Regions from separate parts of the Clostridium sp. JS66 genome, predicted to be linked through region 2. Evidence: a T-box and tRNA genes for the amino acid it is inferred to sense, from the RefSeq annotation. Region 2 holds a T-box; the other holds one or more tRNA genes.
The links. The T-box of region 2 lies ahead of argS (arginine--tRNA ligase). A T-box ahead of a tRNA ligase gene usually reads a tRNA of that ligase, here a tRNA-Arg.

Region 1 (8,138 bases), 2.8 Mb from region 2:
TACTATACTGGCTATTTTACTATATTAACTGCTTTATTTTCTTATTATTTTACTATATTTGTTATCCCTTAAGATGCTTTTTTGTTCATTTGACACTTTTTATATTCTTTTCTCTATTTATAGCATTTCCATCTAACGAGATATAAGTTGAATTTTATCATTTAAAATATATAAAAAATATACTATAGTTTCAATCATAAAACTATAGTATATCTTTTAGAATTACGCTTTCTAAATTAATGTTTGACAAAGACAACATTAATAGCTTTAATTAAAGCTTCAATTTTATCACCTTTTTTAAATCCAGTATCCTCTAAGCTTTCTTTAGTCATTACAGACGTAACGATAGGAGAGTCATCTCATCCATCAACTGACATCTTTATCTGAGCCATAACAGCATCAGATTTTATTTCTTCAACCTTACCTACTAATTTATTTCTTACACCTGCTTCCATGATTAAGCATCTCCTTTCTTTAGATCAATATTAGTATTTATAATAATTGCCTTTTTATTTATAACTTTTATTTATACAATTTATAATCTGAAGTTATAAATAAAAAAGTTCAATGAAAATTACATCTTTTAGGCACTGCTTTTTATAATTTATTTTTCAGAACCGTAATATTACTAATATCAATTTTTTGAAATTCTATACTTATATTACATCTTCTTGTACTACACCTTCTTGTATTACATTTTCTTGCAATATATCTTCTTTTGAAATACCTTCCTTTGGTATTTTGCTATTTTTATATTTCATAAAAGCAATTCTAGCCGAATACATCGCAAGTCCTATTGGTAACCAAAGTGCACCAAACTTAAGCTCATTTTTTAAATAAGGAAGCATAAGATCCCAGCCTAATCCTTTTAAATTCAACATTTTTAATCCCATAGTCATATGCCTGAATGGCCACAAACTATTGAGAGCCTCAGACATTCCACTTGGCAGCAGATAATCTGGAAATATAATACCGCAGGTTAGAAATATAGGTATATTTATCAAATTAAACAATAGTATAAAATAGCCAAGGTTATCCATAAATGATGTAAAAACTAATCCCATAGCTGTAAGGTTAATAAAAAATAAACTCATTAAAACAATATATATTAATGTATCGCCGCGAAGAGGTACACAGAATAATTTATCAACAATACATAAGCAAGTGAAAATTACTATAATACATATAGCAGAATATAGTAATAGTCTTTCTATAAGACCAATTACAGCTTTTACACCTTCTTTTGAACGCATCTTAATATGTGCAAATTCTTCTTTCTTTTTTATTAAAGCAGGTACTAAAAGTACTGGTACAAAAAATCCTTGATTAACTAAAGGTATCAAAGTATAAATTAAATATCTAAGATAACTACTTTGTGGCTCATAAAGTATACGTTCAGCATAAGAAAAGTTTAAAACAGCTTGTTTGGATTGGTATGGAACCATACCATTTCCCTGAAGAACGCTTATTTGAGCACCAGCATTTATAGTACCTAAAACCTCACTAGCATATCCTGAAATACTGGCTTCTTTAGGAAGACTAGTTCCATCTATTAGTATTAGAGCACTAGGTGACTTTGCCAAACTTACATCTTTTTCAAAATGCTTAGGTATTATTATACCTCCATTTACTCTACGATCTTTTATTGCTTTTTCAAGTTCAGTATCTGAATCTGCATAATAATTAACATTTAAACCTGGATTAATTTTAAGCTGTTGTACAACAGTTCTTGACAAATTTGAGTTATCTTTATCAACTACACCAAAGGGAATATTATCTATATAAGGGTTAGACATAGCATAACCAAAAATAAGTGTTGCTACAATAGTAAGTATAATAGTCTTAAGTAAGGGGCTTCTTTCTTCTTTTAATATTTTAAAAAAACTCTTCATCATATTATCACCTCTGCATCTTGACTATTAATGATACTATTTTTCTCGTTTATTTTAATATTTTTAAGTTTTTTAGCCTCTTTCATTTTATATAAAAGGAATGTAGTAACCCACATGAAAATCATAAATTTAGTAAGCCAGAATATATTAGATAAGTTATCTTGAAAATCTCCCCCAATAAGTGATAAATCTCTTAGAGGTATGGCATAGTAGTAAAATGGAATATACTTAGCTATCATAGGAATAATAGCAGGCATAGCTACAGTTGGAAATGTGTATCCAACCAAAAATAGAGTTATAGCTATTGGACCTGTTAAACCCAGTGCATCTATCTGGTTTCCATTAAACAAAATACTTAAAAGTACTCCCACAAATGTCATTCCTATACAAAAGAGAATAGTTAACATAATTCCTGCTCCAACAGAACCCCTATAAGGCAAGCCAAAATATTTGCAATAAATTGCATATACAATAAAAACTGAAATTGATGCTAGAAGTCCAACCATAATACCTTTAATCCATATTTTTTTATAGCTATTACCTTTGTTTATTAATAAAATTACAACTATAATCATCCCAACTTGAATCGTATTAATTGCGAATCCTGGAATGAAAAAATTAAACATATTTTCAGTAGGATTTCCTATAACTCTGGAATTATAACGTATTGGATTGATATAATTTGCAGCTACTTCTGGCATTAATCCAAGTTTTCCCTCTGCTACACCTATTAAATATGCTGATTTAATGGTACCAAGAATCTGTGCAACCCTTGTTCTACTAGAAGAAGTCATAGCCATTTGTGCCCCATCATAAACAACCATAATTTTTGGATTGTTACCATCAGTTAAATCCTTTGAAAAGTGTTCAGGAATAATAAATCCTATAGCTACTTTTCCTTTATCTATTAAATCTTTAACATCATTATCAATCTGACTATATGCAACTACATTAAATTTTGAATTTGTCTTTATTTCCCTAACAAAAGCTTGAGTTGATAAAGAGTTATCATGATCTACAATAACAGTTGGAATTTTGCTAAGTGAATGAGCACTAAATTCAAGTGCTAAAACAATAGCCCCTCCAATACCAAGTATAAGAAACATTAAAATAGGAATTATCATGTACTTAAATCTTAATATTTTTTCTTTCATGATAATCATCACTTCTTTCCAAAATCAACAAAGGCTGTCATTCCTGCATGAAGTGGTTTATTCACATCAGTTAATTCAACTTTAACTCCATAGGATAATATATCAAATTCCCCATTATCATTTGTTGCCCTTTTAACTGCAAAATCAGCATCCTTATTGATTCTAACTATTTTACCTTTAAATTGTTGATTAGGGTAACTAGAAAGTTTTACAGACACTTCTCCATTTAACTTAACTTTTGAAAGATCTGTTTCTTTTACATTACACTCAATCCAAGGTGCAGTTGTATTTGTCATTACTAGAAGAGGCATTCCTGTAGATACTAATTCACCAACCTCTACATTTAACTGATTTACAATTCCATCTGCTGGTGCTGTGATTGTTGTATCAGCAATATAAGTTTGTACTTCACTTTGTCCACCTTCAGCTTGTTTAATCTGGGCTTGATATCCCTGTATTGTTGCATCTGCTTGACTTACTTGTGCTTGTAATGCTGCTATATCTTCAGTCCTTGCTCCATCTTTAGCAACATCATATTGCTTTTCATACACATCCATAGCTGTTTTAGCTTTATCTAAATCTTCTTTAGCTGCGTAACCTTTACTATATAATCCGTTTACTCTATCATACGTAGATTTCGATAAATCATATTGAGACTTAGCTTGAGCAATTTCCTCTGGTCTTGCTCCATTTTGAGCCTTCTGAAGTTGTGCTTGTGCTGCTGATTTTGCTGCTTCTGCTGCTTTCATTTGTCCCGTAGCTGCATCAATTTGAGCTTTTGATTGAGCTTCCTTTGCAACTAGAGTACTATTATCTATAGTTATTAAAACCTGTCCATTTTTTATGCTGTCACCTTCAGCTATCTTTATAGCTGTTATTTTTCCTGCAACTTTTGAATTTATATTTACTTCTTTAGTTTCTATGTTTCCTTGAACAATTAAGTGGTCGCTTTGCTGTTTTACTATTTTATCCCCCGTTAAAACAACATTCTTACTACATCCTGAAAACAAACCTGTTGTAATTGTTAGAGCTAATACTAATGCAATCTTTTTTCTTTTCATATAAATCCTCCTAAACCAACTAATATATTTACTTATAAGAACCTGTTAGTTAAACGTTGTCTAATTTTTACAAGTGACTCATGTAGAATGTGCATCTCTTCTTCTGGTAAAACACCTAATAAAGAAGCTATAATATTTTCTTTATCTGGCAATATCTCAGCTAAAATTTTCTTTCCCTCTTCTGTTATACTAATCTTTGTATACCTCCTATCATTTTCATCTTCCTGTCGTATAACAATTCCTTTTAATGTCATTCTATCAATTAAAGTTGTTACACTAGGTTTCTTTACTCCTAATTTCTTACTAAGAGTAGATGAGGTACTTCCTTCATCACCACATAAATATAAGTAATATAGAACCTTGAATTGTGCCTGTGTTAATTCAAACTTTTTATAGCCTTCTTCACCAATTTTATTTATTAATTCTGATATTTTAACAATCTCGTCAGTTACCTCAAAAGTTAACTTCATTGGATCAATCTTAATTAAATCGGTATCTTTCTTATTCATAAACAACACTCCTAAAATGTTTTTTCATATTATTTTTCTAACATTATTAATTTAATATACTGATAATCATATAAACATTGGTTATCACAACTAATAGTTAGATTAACTAACTATTAGTTATACTAACTATTATACACATTATTATATTAGTTGCAATATCAATAATTGGAAATTAATATTAATAATTTGTAACTTTCAATTTTAATTCTCCAAAATAAAAAATATATAGTTCAAAGATATAATGCAGTATTTATGCTCAAAGTAGTTGAACTAGGAAGGTTAGCATATTGCTATTACTTAAGTGTGGAAGGTAAGATGAGTATTTAAAAATTAACGACAATCTATGCCAATTTTAATTAAAGCATAAATATTTAAAGACAACAAAAAGTCTTGTAACCATTATGATTACAAGACTTTACATTTGGTGCGCCCGAGAGGAATCGAACCCCCGGCACGCGGTTTAGGAAACCGCTGCTCTATCCTACTGAGCTACGAGCGCATATAAATATATTACTTTATTATTTTATTACAATCTATTATAAAAGTCAATTTTCTGAAAGTACAAAAGTTAATTTTCTTATATAGCCTAATTATTTTTTAATATTTTGTGTTAAATTTGACATTTTACAAATAATAAATGATAATTTAAATTAAGAATTTTACAAATAGAAGGAGTACAGTTTTATGATTAAGTACTATAATAGAAAATCAAAAAAATATGAAATTGAACAAGTTGCTGGAGATACTTATCTTAACTGGATTTATTCATCTCCTATAGGAATGACACTTTTAGAATTGCTGTTTAAGAAAAAAATCTTTTCTAAATTATATGGCAACTTTTGCGATAGAAAAGCTAGTAAAAAAAAGATTATTCCTTTTGTTAAAGATCTTAATATAGATATGTCCTGCTGTGAAAAAAAAATAAATGATTTTGAATCTTTTAATGATTTCTTTACAAGAAAATTAACACCATCATCAAGGCCTATAGATCCAAATAATGATTCCGTAGTATCTCCTGGTGATGGTAAACTTCTAGTTTATGAAAAAATTGATTTAAATAATGTATTAAATATAAAAGGATATTCTTACAGCTTATATGATCTTATAAAGAACAAAGAAACTGCTGATATTTTTAAAGGAGGTACTTGTATAATTTTAAGGCTATGTCCTACAGACTATCACAGATTTCACTTTGTAGATAATGGTATTTGCTCTTCTACTAATAAAATTAAAGGTGATTACTATTCTGTAAATCCTATAGCTTTAAAAAAAATACCTGATTTGTTTTTTCGAAATAAAAGAGAATGGTGCACTTTTCATTCAGAAAATTTTGGTAAAATATTACACATAGAGGTTGGTGCAACTTGTGTTGGATCAATATTACAAACATATACTCCTAACAAAAGTGTAAAAAAAGGTGATGAAAAGGGATATTTTAAGTTTGGTGGTTCTACTACAATATTGTTTATTGAAAAAGGTAAAATTGTAATTGATAATGAATTAATTGAACAGACTAATAAGGGATATGAAACACAAGTATTTATGGGTGAAAAAATAGGAAAGAAAATTTAATTCTTTCCCATTTTTTGAATCTTATTTAATACACTTTTTAATCTTATAATTTCTAACTGAACTCTCTCAAAAGTCTTTTTCGCATTATTTAAATCATTATTTTTAGCCATCTTCTCAAGCTCATCAACTAAAGCAAATACAGACTTAGCTCCTAAGCTTCGTAATGCTTGCTTTAAATTATTAGATTTTACTTGAAGTTCGCTAGAATCGCTTTTTTCTATAGCCTCTCTTATATCCCTCACTTGTTCAGGATAAGCTTGGAAAAACACTTCAATTAATTCTTTAAAAAGCTTTTCCTCTCCTCCTGTAATATCAATAACTTGATCTAAATCTAAAATTGCTTGTTCACCATAATTAATTTTATTGCTTTTTATCATTTGTTCAGCTTTTGAATACACCCCAGTTATATCTTCCAAATTACATATACATTCATTAGCACCAACTTCTAAAAATCTTTCCTTGATATCTTCCCCTGAATCTTTGTTTATAACTATTATAGGTAAATGAGCTTTTATGTTTTCTTCATGTTCTTTGTTTCGAATTTGTTTAATTAATTCAACTACATCCATTTCATTATTTTCAACATTAGTAATAAACATATTAATTTTATTATTTTCTAATATATTAAAAATTTCTTTTTTAGTAGACCCATAAAAAATATTACACTTTCTTTTTTCAACTAAATTACTAATGAACTTGTTGTTGTTCATATTTCTCTCTGATGATATAAGTACATTTACCTTATTTTTATAATTTTTGTTTATATTATTTTTTACATTATCAAAAAACTTATAATCACAATGGTTATTTACTGATTCATTTCTATCTTCTATGTTCAACGCATTTTTAATCACATCACATAATTCTGATTGCTTTATAGGTTTAACTAAATAATTAAATAACCCCATTTGTTTGCACTTACTTTTACTTTTATTTAATTCCATACTTGAAAGCATCATAATTATTGGATTAGTAATATTCATTTCCTTCTTTAGCTTACTTGCTAATGTAAAACCATTCATGCCTGGCATAAGTTCATCTATTATAATAACATCAAAATGCTTGTTAAGTTTTGCATATTCCCTAACAACACTAAGTCCTTCTTCTGCATTAGCTACAAATCTTACTCCCATTTCTAAATCATTAAGCATGTTATAAACGATGGTCCTATTAGTCTTATTATCATCAACTAAGAGCACATTTAAATCTTTTAAGTAATTATACTTAATTATTTCTTGTTTATACTGCTGTAATTTAAAATCTAAAGTAAAATAGAAGCTAGTTCCCTTTTTATATTTACTCTCAAACCATATGTCTCCATCCATTAATTCTATCAACTGTTTTGATAAAATTAATCCTAATCCATTCCCTGCGTATTTTTTTAATTTACAATTACCTACTCCATTAAAATACTTATTTAACTTGTTTATATTCTCTTCGGTCATACCAATACCTGTATCAATAACAGAAATTTTTAAACTAATTCTATCTAATTTATCTGTTACCTTTTCTACATATACTGCAACCTCTCCCTTTTCAGTAAACTTTATTGCATTCCCAACTATATTTATAATGATTTGTTTAAGCTTGAAATAATCTCCTATTAAGTTTTCATCTACATCTGAATGTATATATATCATGAGTTCCAAATTCTTTTCATGAGCACGTATAGCCAAAGCATCCAAAGTTTCATATATTATATCTTTAATATTAAATTCAAACTCTTCAAGCATTACCTTACCAGATTCTATCTTAGAAAAGCCTAACATATTATCTACTATCTTAACAAGTGACTCTGATGATTTTTTAATAATACTCATATACTCATTTTGTTCTTCATTTAAACTAGTATTAAACAACATTACATCTGTCATATCTATTATAGAATTCAGTGGATTCTTTATCTCATTACTCACATTAGCTAAAAATTCACTTTTAGCTAACTTTGCA
Region 2 (8,138 bases):
TGGCTTTGTAAACCTGTTTATGGTAATGAGACTTTTAACATAATACTATTTTGACGTAGGTTATGTTAAAAGTCTTTTTCTTTTATTCTCATAATTATCTATATTCAAATTAAGGAGGTATTTATCTTATGTCAACAAAAAAATCACTGCAGCATATCCTATTCTGGGTTGGAGTTGCTTTATTATTTAATATTGGAGTTTATTTCTTTATGGGGCAGGAAAAAGCCCTAGCCTTTTTAGGAGGTTATGTAATTGAGCAAAGCTTGAGTTTAGACAATTTATTTTTATTTTTGCTTATATTTGAAAGCTTCGGACTAAAGCCTCAATATCAAAAAAGAATTCTAACTTATGGTATAGCTGGAGCCATAATTTTAAGATTTATATTTGTAATTTTAGGAGTGAAAATTGTTAACGAATTTCACTGGGTATTGTATGTATTTGGCTTATTACTTATGATAAGTGGCTTTAAAATGATATTTGAGAAAAAAGAAACACAAAACTTTAAAGATAACAAAATTTTAAAGCTTTTGCACAAAATAATACCTGTATCGGATAAATTGGAAGGAGAAAAATTCTTTACAAGAAAAAATAAAATTCTTTACGCCACTCCACTTTTTGCAGTGCTTATACTTATAGAAGGGTCGGATATATTATTTGCAATAGATTCAATACCTGCTGTATTCTCAATAACCACAGATCCTTTTATAGTATATACCTCTAATATATTTGCAATATTGGGACTTAGAAGTATGTATTTCTTACTAGAAAAACTTCACAACAAATTTGCTTATGTAAAATATGGAGTTGCTTGTATACTCATATTTACAGGTATAAAACTTTCAGCTGGATTCTTCCACATAAATATTTCAGTTATAGTATCTCTAATAACCATATTTATTCTATTATTTACGAGCATTATATTTTCAATATTTATGCCTAAAAAAGAAAAAGCATTGTTATCCTATGAAAATTCAAAAGATATATCTCAATAAACTGAGTGTGGCTTTTAGCCACACTTCTATCTATTTTTGTATTTAATGTTGACACCACCTACAAATGATGTTATTATTATAATATAATAAATGATAATGATTTTCATTACGAGGTGGTAATAATGAGCATTTGTGATTTAAAACTTGGAGAAACAGCTTTAATAGAAAGTATATGCGGAAATGAAAAATTAATAAAAAGACTTCTTGCTTTAGGATGCATAGAAGGAACTGAAGTTGCTTTAAAGGCTTCTGCCCCATTTGGTGATCCTATAGTAATAAACTTAAGAGGATTCAATCTAGCAATACGCAAAAAAGATGCAAAAAATATATTTATAAAAAGTTCCAAATTGTAATGTTTTAGGAGGATTAATATGATTACAGCAGCTTTGCTTGGCAACCCTAATGTAGGTAAAACTTCACTTTTTAATATTTTAACTGGATCCAATCAATATGTAGGTAATTGGGCAGGAGTAACTGTAGAAAAAAAAGAAGGTTACTTGGATAATTCCTTAAAAATTGTGGACCTTCCAGGAATTTACGCTATGGATACTTTCTCTAACGAAGAAAAAGTATCAAGAGAATTTCTACTTAATGGAGATGCAGATGTAATAATAAACATAGTAGATGCTTCTAATTTAGACAGAAATTTATACCTTACAACTCAACTTAAAAGCTTTAATAAGCCTATAATATTAGTATTAAACATGGTAGATGTGGCAGATTCTAAAGGAATTAAAATTGACTACTCCACATTATCTAAAGAATTAAATGTAACAGTAATACCTATTGTTGCTTCCAAAGGCATTGGAATAGACCATTTAAAGAAAATGCTTCTTGATGGCCATTTTTTAAGCCAGTTCACTGATAATGATTTTCAATTTCAAGATGAAAAAGAAACTTATGCTTTTATTAATGGAATTTTAAGTAAATGCTTTACTATGACAAGCAATAATTATGTGTCACCTACAGACAAAATAGATAAAATTGTACTTAATAAATTTTTAGCTTATCCTATATTCTTTGCTATTTTGATTTTGATTTTCAAATTCACTTTTAGTTGGGTAGGTCAACCTCTATCAGATGAATTAGATGCAATTTTAAATTCAAACTTAGTTCCTTTTTTAGAAAATGTCTTATCAAGTACAAGCCCTTGGTTTAAATCATTACTTGTAGGAGGAATTTTAGGTGGTGTCGGTTCTGTTGTAATTTTTCTACCTGTTATCATGGCACTTTTTCTTGGTATCTCTATACTTGAAGACAGCGGCTATATGGCTAGAGCAGCTTTTATAATGGACAAATTAATGAGAAAAATGGGACTATCCGGCAAAGCCTTTATACCTTTGGTAATGAGCTTTGGTTGTTCGGTTCCAGGAATTATGTCAGCAAGAACTTTGGAAAGTGAAAAAGATAGAAAACTTACTGCACTTTTAGTCCCTCTTATGTCTTGTAATGCAAGACTTCCTATATATGCAGTATTTGCTTCTGCTTTCTTTCCTGCAAAACAAACAGGTATTATAATGTCATTATATCTTTTAGGTATTATTATCTCTTTCATAATAGGATTATTGTTTAAAAATACTTTATTTAAGAAGGAAGAAGAACCTTTTATAATAGAGCTTCCTGAATATAAACTTCCTGAATTTAGGAATGTTATATTACATACCTGGGATAAAGGTAAAGGATTTTTAAAGAAAGCTGGTACTATTATATTTTCTATGTCAATACTTATCTGGTTCTTATCCAATTTTAACATTTACGGTATGACAGATATAAACAATAGTATACTATCCTATATTGGAAAATGTATTAGCATAATATTTAAGCCTCTTGGCTTTGGAGATTGGCAAAGTTCAGTTTCATTACTTACAGGTCTCATGGCTAAAGAAGCAGTAATAGGCACTATGGGTGTTATATATGGTGGTGACTTAAAGTTATCATTACTTCATCATTTTACTCCAATATCAGCTTATGCATTTTTAGTTTTTGTGTTACTATATACCCCATGTATATCTGCTGTAGGTGCTATGAAAAAAGAATATGGTAAAAATATGGCCATATTTTCTGTAGTATATCAATTTGGTTTAGCTTGGCTAGTTTCTTTTATAGTTTTTAGATTAGGTTCTTTAATATTCTAGATTGGGAGGTAATCATATGTTAATAGAAATTTTAGTAACAGTTGTTTTAGTTGCTTTTGCAGCACGCATACTATATAAAAATATAAAGAAAAAATCCTCTGGAGGATGTGACTGCGGTTCTTGCTCCAGTCATTGTGCACATTATAATAAAAAATAGTTAACAAAAAAGCCTGTCCATTAAACAGGCTTTTTATTAACTATAATATTGTTCCTTTTCTATAATATAGTCAACTATGTCTTCAATTGTAACTATACCCTTCAAAACACCTCCGTCAACTATAGGAATAGCAATAATATCGTTTTCTCTAAGTCTAGCTGCTACTTCTACGATACCCTCATCTTCAGATGCTGTAACAACATTTTTTGTCATTACCCAATCTACAGGACAAGTATCATAATGACCTTCTTCCATCAAAAATCTATATATATCAGCTTTAACTATTATACCAACTAATTTATCATTTTCATCAACTACAGGTGCTCCATTTACTTTATTTGCATTTATAGTTTCAAGTGCTTTCTTTAGATCATCCTCTGTTTTAAGTTTAACTATATCTGAATGCATTATTTCCTTTATCATAAACATCTACCTCCTTTCCTATATTATACAATGAATTGTACATAAAGTCTAAATATTTTTAATACTCATGTTAACTATTTACTGTACTAAATCATTCTAATAACTGTTGCTAATTATATCCTTCAATTCATTACAATCCACGCACCCTCTTAATATATTGTCTATAGTTCTTGCAGCAGCTTTTTTTGATATTCTATCTATATCAACATCTAAAACAATATTATTCTTTTTAAGAAGACTTTTAAGGTACCTGCACTGTTTTTTTGTAATTACATTTTCCCTAATTAAATCATGATCATTTTCTATTTTAAAAATAAGTTCATGTATCTTAGGCAAACTTAATACATCTTCATAATTATGAAGCATTATTTTTTTCTTAAGCTCTTTATTTGCAGTTGATAAAAATTCCTTATACAAATCTACACTTATACCACCATCTATTTTATCTTCTCTTTCTATACCTATATACTTTTCTACAGTTTTAAGATTGCATCTTTCCATGCCCATTTGTTTATAATAAGGCCTTATAAGTCTATACAAATCTATATGATACTTTGGGGACTCAAATATTATATTTTGCTTTTCCATTCTTTTTTTTATAAAAGGTTCATCAAAAGCTATTCCATTATAAGAACACCATTTATTATATTCCAATAAATCCTTTTGAAAATTACATAATATTTCCTTTTCATCCTCTAAATCTTCTGCAAAATATTGCTTTATACAAAAAAACTTATCATCTTTAAATCTTCCTAGAGATATAAGTATTACTCTATCTTCTTCCTTATCAAACCCTGTGGTTTCTATATCAAAATATGCAACCTTATCCATATTATAATATTGAAATACATTTTCATGTAAATCTAATACTTCTTTATATTCTTCTATAAACATTCTAAAGTCCTCCAAATTTCTGGTTTAATAAACCTACATTACTTATTATATAACAATATAAAAAATTTGAAAATAACTGAACAAAAGTGCTTTAGAACAATAATTACTTATTCTAAAGCACTTTTAAATCTACATTTTTTCTACAGTTTCAATTCCTATTAAATTTAATCCGTTCTTTAGTACTTGACAAGTAGCTTCTACTAATTTAATTCTTGCTATTTTTGTAGCTTCATCTTCTGCATTCATTATACTGTGAGCATTATAAAACTTATTGAAGCCTTTAGCTACATCAATTATATATCTTGTTACTATATAAGGTTCTAATTTATCTATAGCATATAATATAGATTTCTGGAAACCTTCAAGAATTTTTACAAGTTCAAATTCTTCTTTAGAATTTAATTTGCTGTAGTCAATATCTCCTCTAACTTCTCCTGTTCTTCTAAGAATACTCTTTCCTCTAGCATAACTGTATTGAACATATGGACCAGTTTCGCCATCAAAGCTTAAAATTTCCTTCCAATCGAATATTATATCTTTTTCTCTGTTGTTCTTTAAATAAGTAAATATTACTGCTCCTATGCCTATCTTCTTTGCAACTTCTTCTTTATTTTCCAAATTAGGATTCTTTTCATTTATAACTTCTAAAGTTTTTTCAACTGATTCATTTAATAAATCTTCAAGGAATATAACATCCCCTTTTCTCGTTGATAATTTTTTATCTGCAAATCTAACAAGTCCAAAAGCTACATGTTTACAATCATCAGCCCAATCATGCCCCATAAGTTTTAATGTAGTAAAAAATTGTTTAAAATGAAGAGATTGATCAGATCCTACTACATATATACTCTTATGGAAATCATAAGTTTTCTTTCTATACATTGCTGCTGCTAAATCTCGAGTTGCATAAATAGTTGCTCCATCTGCTTTTTTTATCATGCATGGAGGCATATTGTATTCATCAAGCATTACTACTTTAGCTCCATTACTTTCCACAAGCAATCCTTTTTTATCTATTTCATCAATTACAGCATCCATTTTATCATTATAAAAACTTTCTCCTGTATAATAATCAAATTTTATTCCAAGCATGTCATAAACAACCTTAAATTCCTTTAAGCTTAAATCCTTAAATCTCTGCCAAAGTTTAGTTTCTTCTTCGCATCCATCCTCTAAATTTTTAAAATGCAATCTTGCTTCATCTTCTAGAGATGGGTCCTTTTCAGCTTCTTCATGAAATTTAACATATATTCTTAGTAATTCTTTTATAGGTTCCTTTTCTAAAGTTTCCTCATTACACCATCTTTTATAAGCAGCTATAAGCTTTCCAAATTGAGTTCCCCAATCTCCTAAATGATTTATACCTATACAATTATATCCTTCAAAAGATAATATTCTATATAAAGCATTTCCTATAGATGTACTGCATAAATGTCCAACATGAAAAGGCTTTGCAATATTAGGTGAGGAATAATCTATAGTTATGTTCTTTCCACTTCCTATATCTGAAGAACCATATTTATCTCCATTTTCAAGAACTTTTTCTATAGTACTTTTTGTAAGGTCAATCTTATCAACAAAAAAATTCAAATAAGGTCCTAAGTTTTCAATTTTTTCAAAGTTATCTTTATTTATTTTTTCTTTTAATTCTTCTGCTATAGCATTCGGTGCTTTTCTCAAAGTCTTTGAAAGTTGAAAACATGGAAAAGCATAATCTCCCATATCTGATTTTGGTGGTATTTCTATTAATCTTTCCAATGTTTCTAAATCCAATTCCACATGCTCTTTTATTCTTTCTGCTACTAATTTTTTATAATTCATTTTAAAACCTCCAAAATATAATTTTTCAATAGTTTAGTTTATATCCACAAGCTTTATTTTCATAAAAATTATGGATTGATAAATTAGTTTAAATTATAAAAAACCCATCTCTTTTTAATAAAAGAGACGGGTCATATCCGCGGTACCACTCTAATTGATAGGTATCACTACCTTATCCACTTATACTTTAACGCAGTTAACGTCTTGTTTTTTCATTACGATTTTAAAACAAGCTTCTCAAAGACTCTCTTCCATTTTAGATATCAATACAGGCTTTCACCGTCCCTGCTCTCTTTAAAGGAACTCTAAAAGTACTCTTCTTTTCAATGAATTAATATATAATTTACAACTTATTATATTACTCATTGCAATTTCATGTCAATACCTAATCTACAATTTAAACATTTTTACACTTTCTGCTAATTCCTCAGATAATTTATTAAGCTTTTGTAAATCATCAGTAACACTTTGAAGTACTGCTGTCTGTTCTTCAGAAGATGCTGCTACTTCTTCAGTATTTGCTGCTGTATTTGTTGTAACATCTTGTATTTTATTTACACTTCCGTCTACTCTATCAATAGTTTCCTTTGAATTTGTAATCATGTCATTAACTTTTTCCAAGCTATTTTTTATTTCATCAAAGGATTTTAAAATTCTATATAAGGACTCTCCAACCACCTTTACTGTAGTTGATCCTTTTTCAGATTCCCTGCTGCCTTCTTCTATTGATAAAAGTGCCTTGTTAGTTTTTTCTTGAGTATCATTAATTAAATTTTTAATATTATTTGAAGATGTCATAGATTCTTCTGCTAACTTTCTTACTTCATCTGCAACAACCGCAAAACCTTTTCCTGCTTCCCCTGCTCTAGCAGCCTCTATAGAAGCATTAAGTGCTAATAAACTAGTCTGATCTGCTATTCCATCTATTATTTCTACAATGTTTCCTATTTCCTTTGAATTTTGTTGAAGTTCAGCTATTACATTTGATGAATAATTAACGCTATCTTTTACAGTGTTAATTTGTTTAAACATAGTATCCATTTTTTCTCTTCCATCTACTGCAAGCTTATTCACTTCTTCAGAAGCTTTTACCACATTAACAACCTGCTCTTTTATGCTTGTTATATTATCAACTACATTTTTCATAGCCTTTGATATTTCATCTGTAGCTGTAACTTGCTTTTCTGATCCATCTGCAACTTGTTGTATGGAAGTAGCTATTTCTTCTGATACCTGTGAAACCTGCTGTGAAGATGTTAAAATTGATTTTGTTGAACTTTCTACATTTTGTGATACATTAGTAATATTGGTAGTCATACTTCTAAGTTTTTCAATCATATTATTAAAACTATGTCCAAGCTTACCTATTTCATCTTCAGTTTTTACTTCTATATTCTTCGTAAGGTCACCTTGTGAAACATTTTCTGCTCCCTCCGCTAAATTATCTAAAGGTTTTAAATTCTTGCCTATTAATGACTTTAATAAGATTGAACCTATTATGAATGCAAGAAGAGATATTATTGTAAAGCTTAATATAACACTAACTAATGCTTCATGCTTATTTTGCAGTGAAATTCCCACATCCACAGCCTTTATTACTTTTCCATTAGTATCTTTTACAGGAACTATAACATCGTATACATCTATGCCTTTATATTTGTACACAGAACTATATGATTTACCATTTACTGCTTCCTTGCTTCCTTCATCTGTTAA

Region 1: it has a tRNA-Arg gene. The T-box ahead of argS (arginine--tRNA ligase) is inferred to sense a tRNA for this amino acid. The anticodon was not compared.

What each region holds. Positions count from the first base shown of each region.
Region 1 is NZ_CP131467.1:25,865-34,002, reverse strand. Features, by position in the region: gene Q6H37_RS00155 (ABC transporter permease) at 657-1,892, opposite strand; gene Q6H37_RS00150 (ABC transporter permease) at 1,892-3,046, opposite strand; gene Q6H37_RS00145 (HlyD family secretion protein) at 3,055-4,107, opposite strand; gene Q6H37_RS00140 (MarR family transcriptional regulator) at 4,140-4,616, opposite strand; tRNA gene Q6H37_RS00135 (tRNA-Arg) at 5,039-5,115, opposite strand; gene Q6H37_RS00130 (phosphatidylserine decarboxylase) at 5,301-6,188, shown strand; gene Q6H37_RS00125 (PAS domain S-box protein) at 6,185-8,138, opposite strand, start outside.
Region 2 is NZ_CP131467.1:3,494,567-3,502,704, forward strand. Features, by position in the region: gene Q6H37_RS16155 (TerC/Alx family metal homeostasis membrane protein) at 129-992, shown strand; gene Q6H37_RS16160 (FeoA family protein) at 1,115-1,345, shown strand; gene feoB (ferrous iron transport protein B) at 1,364-3,127, shown strand; gene Q6H37_RS16170 (FeoB-associated Cys-rich membrane protein) at 3,144-3,284, shown strand; gene Q6H37_RS16175 (CBS domain-containing protein) at 3,321-3,707, opposite strand; gene Q6H37_RS16180 (ribonuclease H-like domain-containing protein) at 3,804-4,601, opposite strand; gene argS (arginine--tRNA ligase) at 4,731-6,422, opposite strand; T-box leader at 6,542-6,758, opposite strand; gene Q6H37_RS16190 (methyl-accepting chemotaxis protein) at 6,813-8,138, opposite strand, start outside.